DNA from 2 places in the Pseudomonas sp. KH_040 genome. Region 2 is predicted to be linked to the other one. Evidence: predicted binding sites of a transcription regulator. Region 2 holds the regulator's gene; the other holds the start of a gene.
What was found. Region 2 encodes FliA, which starts transcription of late flagellar genes. Its sites were predicted from a motif close to CTAAAGTTTNNNNNNNNNNNGCCGNTAA; they were not measured.

Region 1: a site for FliA is predicted at 2,208-2,235, ahead of AC3IUF_RS00685 (methyl-accepting chemotaxis protein). Genes of this name have one in related genera too.

What each region holds. Positions count from the first base shown of each region.
Region 1 is NZ_CM174487.1:137,259-140,632, reverse strand. It holds gene AC3IUF_RS00690 (SRPBCC family protein) at 1-100, shown strand, start outside; gene AC3IUF_RS00685 (methyl-accepting chemotaxis protein) at 212-2,092, opposite strand; gene AC3IUF_RS00680 (sigma-70 family RNA polymerase sigma factor) at 2,397-2,897, shown strand; gene AC3IUF_RS00675 (FecR domain-containing protein) at 2,897-3,374, shown strand, end outside.
Region 2 is NZ_CM174487.1:1,869,891-1,873,264, forward strand. It holds gene flhF (flagellar biosynthesis GTPase FlhF) at 1-258, shown strand, start outside; gene fleN (flagellar synthesis regulator FleN) at 375-1,205, shown strand; gene fliA (RNA polymerase sigma factor FliA) at 1,202-1,942, shown strand; gene AC3IUF_RS08390 (chemotaxis response regulator CheY) at 2,109-2,480, shown strand; gene AC3IUF_RS08395 (protein phosphatase CheZ) at 2,499-3,287, shown strand; gene AC3IUF_RS08400 (chemotaxis protein CheA) at 3,342-3,374, shown strand, end outside.

The DNA.
Region 1 (3,374 bases), 1.7 Mb from region 2:
GCCGGCTTCGGGCGGTGAGGAGGCGTTGCCGGGGTTCAAGGATTTTGTGCAGGGGTTTGCGGATGATGCGATGGAGAATGTGCTGAAGCTGTTTGTCTAAGGCTTCGGCTTTGCGGTGAATGCACCACCGCTTTCGCGAGCAGGCTCGCTCCCACAGGGAAATGCATTCCAAATGTGGGAGCGAGCCTGCTCGCGAAGAACGATAACGCGGTCAGATTTTGAAGCTGTCGACCAATTGCTTCAGACGGTTAGCCTGCTGCGACAACGCATCACAATCCTTCAACGTTTCATTGAGGTTGGCGACGCTCTGCTGGTTCAGCAGGTTGATCTGGTTAACGTCGACGTTGAGGGTTTCCACCACGGCGGTCTGCTCTTCGGTCGCCGCTGCCACCGACTGGTTCATCCCGTCGATTTCGCCGATACGCTGGGTCACGCTGACCAGACGCAAACCGGCCTGGTTGGCCACTTCCACGCTCTGCTCGCTGGACGCCTGACTGGCGTTCATCGTGGTCACCGCTTCGCGCGAACCGATCTGCAACGACGTGATCATCTTGTGGATCTCTTCCGCCGACTCCTGGGTGCGATGGGCGAGGTTACGCACCTCGTCCGCCACCACCGCAAAACCACGCCCGGCTTCACCGGCACGCGCAGCTTCGATCGCCGCGTTGAGCGCCAGCAGGTTGGTCTGTTGCGAGATGCCTTTGATCACATCAAGGATGTGGCCGATGTTGTCGGTGCTGGCATTCAGGGTTTCAATCTGCGTGCACGACAGGCTGATTTTCTGCGACAACTCGGTCATCGCTTGAATCGTCTGCTCGACTACCTGACGACCGTCATCAGCCTGCTCGCTGGCGCCGCTCGCGTGTTGCGAAGCATCGGCGGCGTTGCGCGCGATTTCCTGAGTGGCGGCGCCCAACTCGTTGATCGCGGCAGCCACGCTGTTGGTGCGCGCGCTTTGTTCGTCGGAACCGACGATCGAAGCATTGGACGACGCCATCACGCGCTGCGACAAGTCATGCACATGGCGGGTTGCCGAGGACACTTCGGAAATCGACGCGTGAATCCGTTCAACGAACTGGTTGAATGCGCTGCCCAATTCACCGAATTCGTCTTTGCTCTCAACCACCAGACGACGGGTCAGATCGCCTTCGCCCTGAGCAATGTCCTGCATCGCACGACCCATGGTGGTCAGCGGACGCATCAGGACATTGATCAACAGGCTCAGCAGCAGCGCAATCGCAGCCACAGCAACAAACATCGCGATCAGCGCCGAGGTGCGAAATTGGCTGAGTGCGGCGTAGGCTTTATCGCGATCAATCGACAGACCGATGTACCACTGCGCATTCGGCAGATCGCTCACCGGGGTGAACGACAGAATACGTTCCTGGCCATTGAGCACCACGTTCTGGTTGCCCTTCTCGATGCGCACGCTGGTGTTCGGGTAGATGTCTTTCAGGTTTTTCATGACCTGATCTTTGTCCGGGCTGACGATCACCTGACCGTCGGCGCTGACCAGGAACGCGTGGCCAAGACCACCGAAGTCCACCGAGTTGATGATCTTCACCAGGGTTTCCAGGCTCAGGTCACCACCGACCACGCCAAGCAGCTCGCCGTTCTTTTTCACCGGCATGGCGATGGTTACCACCAACCCGCCAACCGCTGCCATGTACGGCGGCGTCAGCATGGTTTTGTCAGCGACCACGGCTTGTTTGTACCAAGGACGCTGACGCGGGTCGTAGCCGTCCGGCATCTTCGCGTCAGGACGCTGGGTGAACACACCGTTGGCTTGACCGACGTAGGTGAACTGGAAGTTCGAAGTGAACGCTGGTTGATCGACCAGACCCGGGAAGTCCGCGTCCTTGCCCTGATGGGCAACGTTCTGCGCGAGGTTTTCCAGCACCAGAATCCGCCCGCTCATCCAGTTCTGCACGCTGCTGGCGGTCAGGTCACCGGCCTGCTGCACGGAGGACTGAAGGTTCTGGCGAATGGTGTTTCGCTGCAGGTAGTCGTTGTAGAGGGTGAACAGCGCGAACGCCAGGACCACGACGCCCGAGGCGGCCAACAGGATTTTATGGCTGAACTTGAGATTCATTTCATGGGACTTCTTATGCCAAAAGTGGGGATGCGTTCCGGATGCAACATTCCATGTACAGCGCAGGCAGCGTTCTAACGGCTGCTCTGATTTGGTGCACGCATGTCTCACCAGTCTGTCGGCACGTGTCGGAGAAATCTTAGGGTTGAGCGGGAAATGGATGGCGTTTCTGCAGGATTCCCGCCGAACGGCGTGCCAGAGCGTTCGCCCCGATGTTTTTCAGGGTTGATGTTCGGGTGGCAGTTGCAAATTTCGTAACCCTTGATGACAATGCGAGTAATTATCATTTGTGACGTTGGCGTTGATGTCCTCACCTGAGTTTGCAGTACAGGCGCTTTACAGTAGTCATCACGGCTGGCTTAACGCTTGGCTGCGCGCGCGGCTGGGCAATGCGGCAGATGCGGCGGATCTGGCGCAGGACACTTTCCTGCGCCTGCTGCAGCGCACCGAACGCCTCGAACTCAAGTCGCCTCGCGCCTTCCTGCGCACGATTGCACGTGGGTTGGTGATCGATCATTGGCGCCGAGAGGAAATCGAACGTGCCTATCTCGAAACGATCGCCCATTTGCCTGAAGCAGAAACACCGAGTGCCGAAGCCCGGGCGCTGGTGATCGAATTGCTGGAGAGCATCGCGCGCATGCTTGAAGGACTGAAGCCGAAGGTGCGTCAGGCCTTTCTGCTGGCGCAGTGCGAAGGTTTAACCCACAAGCAGATCGCCGAACAGATGGGGCTTTCCCTGCGTTCGGTTGAACGTTACGTCGCCGATGCCCTGTATCACTGCTATGTGCTGCGGTATGAAAGCTGATGCCGGTGGATAACGTCTCAGTCGGTCGCCGCGCCGAGCCTCGACAGCACGTAGTCAAACAAGCCATCCATTGGCTGCTGCGCTTGCGCAACAACCATGGCAACCCGCGGTTGAATCGCCAGTGCGAACAGTGGCGCGCCGAACACCATGAGCACGAACTGGCCTGGCAACGGGTGCAGTCGCTGCAAGCCGAGTTGAGCAATAACCTGCGTGCGGTGCCCGGTGCGCAAGTGGCGTTCAACACCCTGGAAAACAGTGCTCAGGGTCTTGGCCGGCGACAGGCCTTGAAGCTGTTGTCTGGCGCATTGCTGATGGGCTCCGCCGCGTGGCTGGCCAAAGACACGGCCGCGTGGCAGCAATGGAGCGCCGATTACGCTACGGCGACGGGCGAGCGGCGCGGCTTTCAGTTGCCGGATGGCACGCGGATCGAACTGAACACCGCGAGTGCAGTGGATCTGGATTACACCGCACAGCAGC
Region 2 (3,374 bases):
GGGCTTGCCGGCTGCATCCTGACTAAACTGGATGAAACGGCCAGCCTTGGCGAAGTGTTGAGCCTGGCGATCAGTCATGAATTGCCGGTCGCGTACCTGACCGATGGCCCACGGATTCCGGATGATTTGCATCTGCCGCGTCGTCATCAACTGGTCAGCCGCGCCGTCAGCGTGCAAATGCAGGAAGAACCCAGCGAAGAAGCCATGGCTGACATGTTCGCTGATATCTATCACAGCCCGACCAAGCAGGTAGGCTGAGGTATTCATGAACAGTTTTTGTACCTACATCGATGGTCTGCCATGCATTGTTCCGGTTGTGAACGCGCAGCCAGTAATGTGGCCTCCGTCTATGCAAGACAAGGTAAAGAAATAACATGGGCAGCATGCATCCCGTACAGGTGATCGCGGTGACCGGCGGCAAAGGTGGCGTCGGCAAGACTAACGTGTCAGTGAACTTGTCGCTGGCGCTGGCAGAGCTTGGCCGTCGGGTCATGCTGCTGGACGCCGACCTCGGTCTGGCGAACGTTGACGTATTGTTGGGGCTGACCCCTAAGCGCACGCTGGCCGACGTCATCGAAGGCCGTTGCGAATTGCGCGACGTGCTGTTGCAAGGCCCCGGTGGCATTCGCATCGTGCCGGCGGCGTCCGGCACGCAGAGCATGGTCCACCTGAGCCCGGCGCAACACGCCGGCCTGATCCAGGCGTTCAGCGACATCGGCGACAATCTCGACGTATTGGTGATCGACACCGCTGCGGGTATTGGTGACTCGGTAGTCAGTTTTGTTCGCGCAGCCCAGGAAGTGTTGCTGGTGGTCTGCGACGAGCCGACGTCCATTACCGACGCCTACGCGCTGATCAAATTGCTCAACCGCGATTACGGCATGAACCGCTTCCGCGTCCTCGCCAACATGGCGCAGAGCCCGCAGGAAGGGCGCAACCTGTTCGCCAAGTTGACCAAGGTCACGGATCGCTTCCTTGACGTGGCCCTACAATATGTCGGCGCCGTGCCTTACGACGAAAGCGTGCGTAAAGCGGTGCAGAAGCAGCGTGCGGTGTATGAAGCCTTCCCGCGTTCCAAGTGCGCACTGGCGTTCAAGGCGATCGCGCAGAAGGTCGACACCTGGCCGCTGCCCGCCAACCCGCGTGGCCACCTTGAGTTTTTCGTCGAGCGCCTCGTGCAGCAAACGGCAGGGCCCGTGCTATGACCGCAAGCGGTATGAACTACTACAAGAAGTCGGCACGTGACGCGCAGTACGAACTGATCGAGCGTTACGCGCCACTGGTCAAACGCATCGCCTACCACTTGCTGGCGCGTTTGCCGGCGAGTGTGCAGGTCGAAGACCTGATCCAGGCCGGAATGATCGGTCTGCTCGAAGTCTCGACCAAATATGACGCCAGCAAAGGCGCCAGTTTTGAAACGTACGCGGGCATTCGAATCCGCGGCGCGATGCTCGACGAAGTGCGCAAAGGGGACTGGGCGCCACGCTCGGTTCACCGCAATACCCGTATGGTCAGTGACGCAATTCGCTCAATTGAAGCTAAAACCGGCCGTGACGCTAAAGATCACGAGGTTGCAGCCGAACTCCAATTGAGTCTCGACGATTACTACGGGATTTTGAATGACACCTTGGGCAGCCGCCTGTTCAGTTTCGACGACCTGCTGCAGGACGGCGAACACGAAGGGCTGCACGAGGATGGCGCGAGTGCTCATCTTGAGCCGTCGCGCGATCTGGAAGATGAACGTTTCCAGGCTGCGTTGGCGGACGCGATTGCCAATTTGCCGGAGCGTGAGCGACTGGTGTTGGCGCTGTACTACGACGAAGAGCTGAACCTCAAGGAAATCGGTGAAGTCCTTGGCGTCAGTGAATCGCGGGTCAGCCAGTTACACAGCCAGTGCGCGGCCCGTTTGCGGGGGCGTTTGGGGGAGTGGCGAGCGCGCTGAAGGCGGTGTGGGGACACTGCGAACGAGGCTGGTGCGGTGATGAACGGCACCGGTCTTGCTCTGTTGTGCTCCAGACAGTCTTCGAGTGCTAAGCCGATTGATTGAAGTGGCGCGTCCAGGTGCTGGGCGCGTTTAAGACTGCTTGGAGGTCGAATTGAACAAAGACATGAAAATCCTCATCGTTGATGACTTCTCAACGATGCGGCGGATCATCAAGAACCTGCTGCGTGATCTTGGGTTCACCAACACCGTCGAGGCTGACGATGGCGTGACTGCCATTCCAGTGCTCAACAGCGGCAGCATCGACTTTCTGGTAACGGACTGGAACATGCCGGGCATGACCGGTATCGACCTGCTGCGCCACGTGCGTGCCGATGAAAAGCTCAAGCACCTGCCAGTGCTGATGGTGACTGCAGAAGCCAAGCGCGAGCAGATCATTGAAGCCGCTCAGGCCGGTGTAAACGGCTACGTAGTCAAACCTTTCACGGCTCAGGCGTTGAAAGACAAAATCGAGAAGATTTTCGAACGCATCGGCTGATGAACGCGCGGGGGAGCTATGGAGCATAACGAATCTTCACAGGGCGATTTCGAGTCGACCCTGAAAAAACACGCGGTCGAACTGGTCGAAAGCCTTGAAAAAGGCAGGTTCGGCGACGCTGTGCAACTGATCCATGAGCTCAATCAGACCCGTGACCGTGGCCTGTACCAGGAAGTGGGCAAGCTCACACGTGAACTGCACAGTGCGATCGTCAACTTCCAGATCGACCCGAACATGCCGCAGGCCGAGGAAGTGTCGCAAATCACCGACGCCACCGAACGCCTGGGCTATGTGGTCAAGCTGACAGAGGCCGCGGCCAACCGCACCATGGATCTGGTGGAAAGCGCCACGCCGGTGGTCAATAGTCTGGCTGATGAAGCCCAGACCTTGAGCGCTGATTGGGGCCGCTTCATGCGTCGCGAGGTCGGGGCTGAAGAGTTCCGTGAACTGGCGCGCCGGGTCGACGGTTTTCTGTCACGCAGCAGCACGGACAACCGTGCGGTGTCGAGCAATCTCAACGACATCCTGCTGGCCCAGGATTACCAGGACCTGACCGGTCAGGTGATCAAGCGTGTGACCCAACTGGTCACCGAAGTCGAAAGCAATTTGCTCAAACTCGTGCTCATGGCCAGTCAGGTCGACCGCTTTGCGGGCATCGAACATGACCGCGCCGCGATGCTTGCAGAAAAAGATCCACAAAAACATCTCTCGCAGGGTGAAGGTCCGCAGATTCATGCCGATAAACGAGAAGACGTTGTGTCCGGTCAGGACGATGTGGACGATTTGTTATCCAGCCTCGGGTTCTAGAGTTTTGGAATTTTAGGTTTTTTGGGTTTTTAGACCTGTAGGAGCACCCCATTAATGAGCTTCGGCGCCGATGAAGAGATCCTTCAG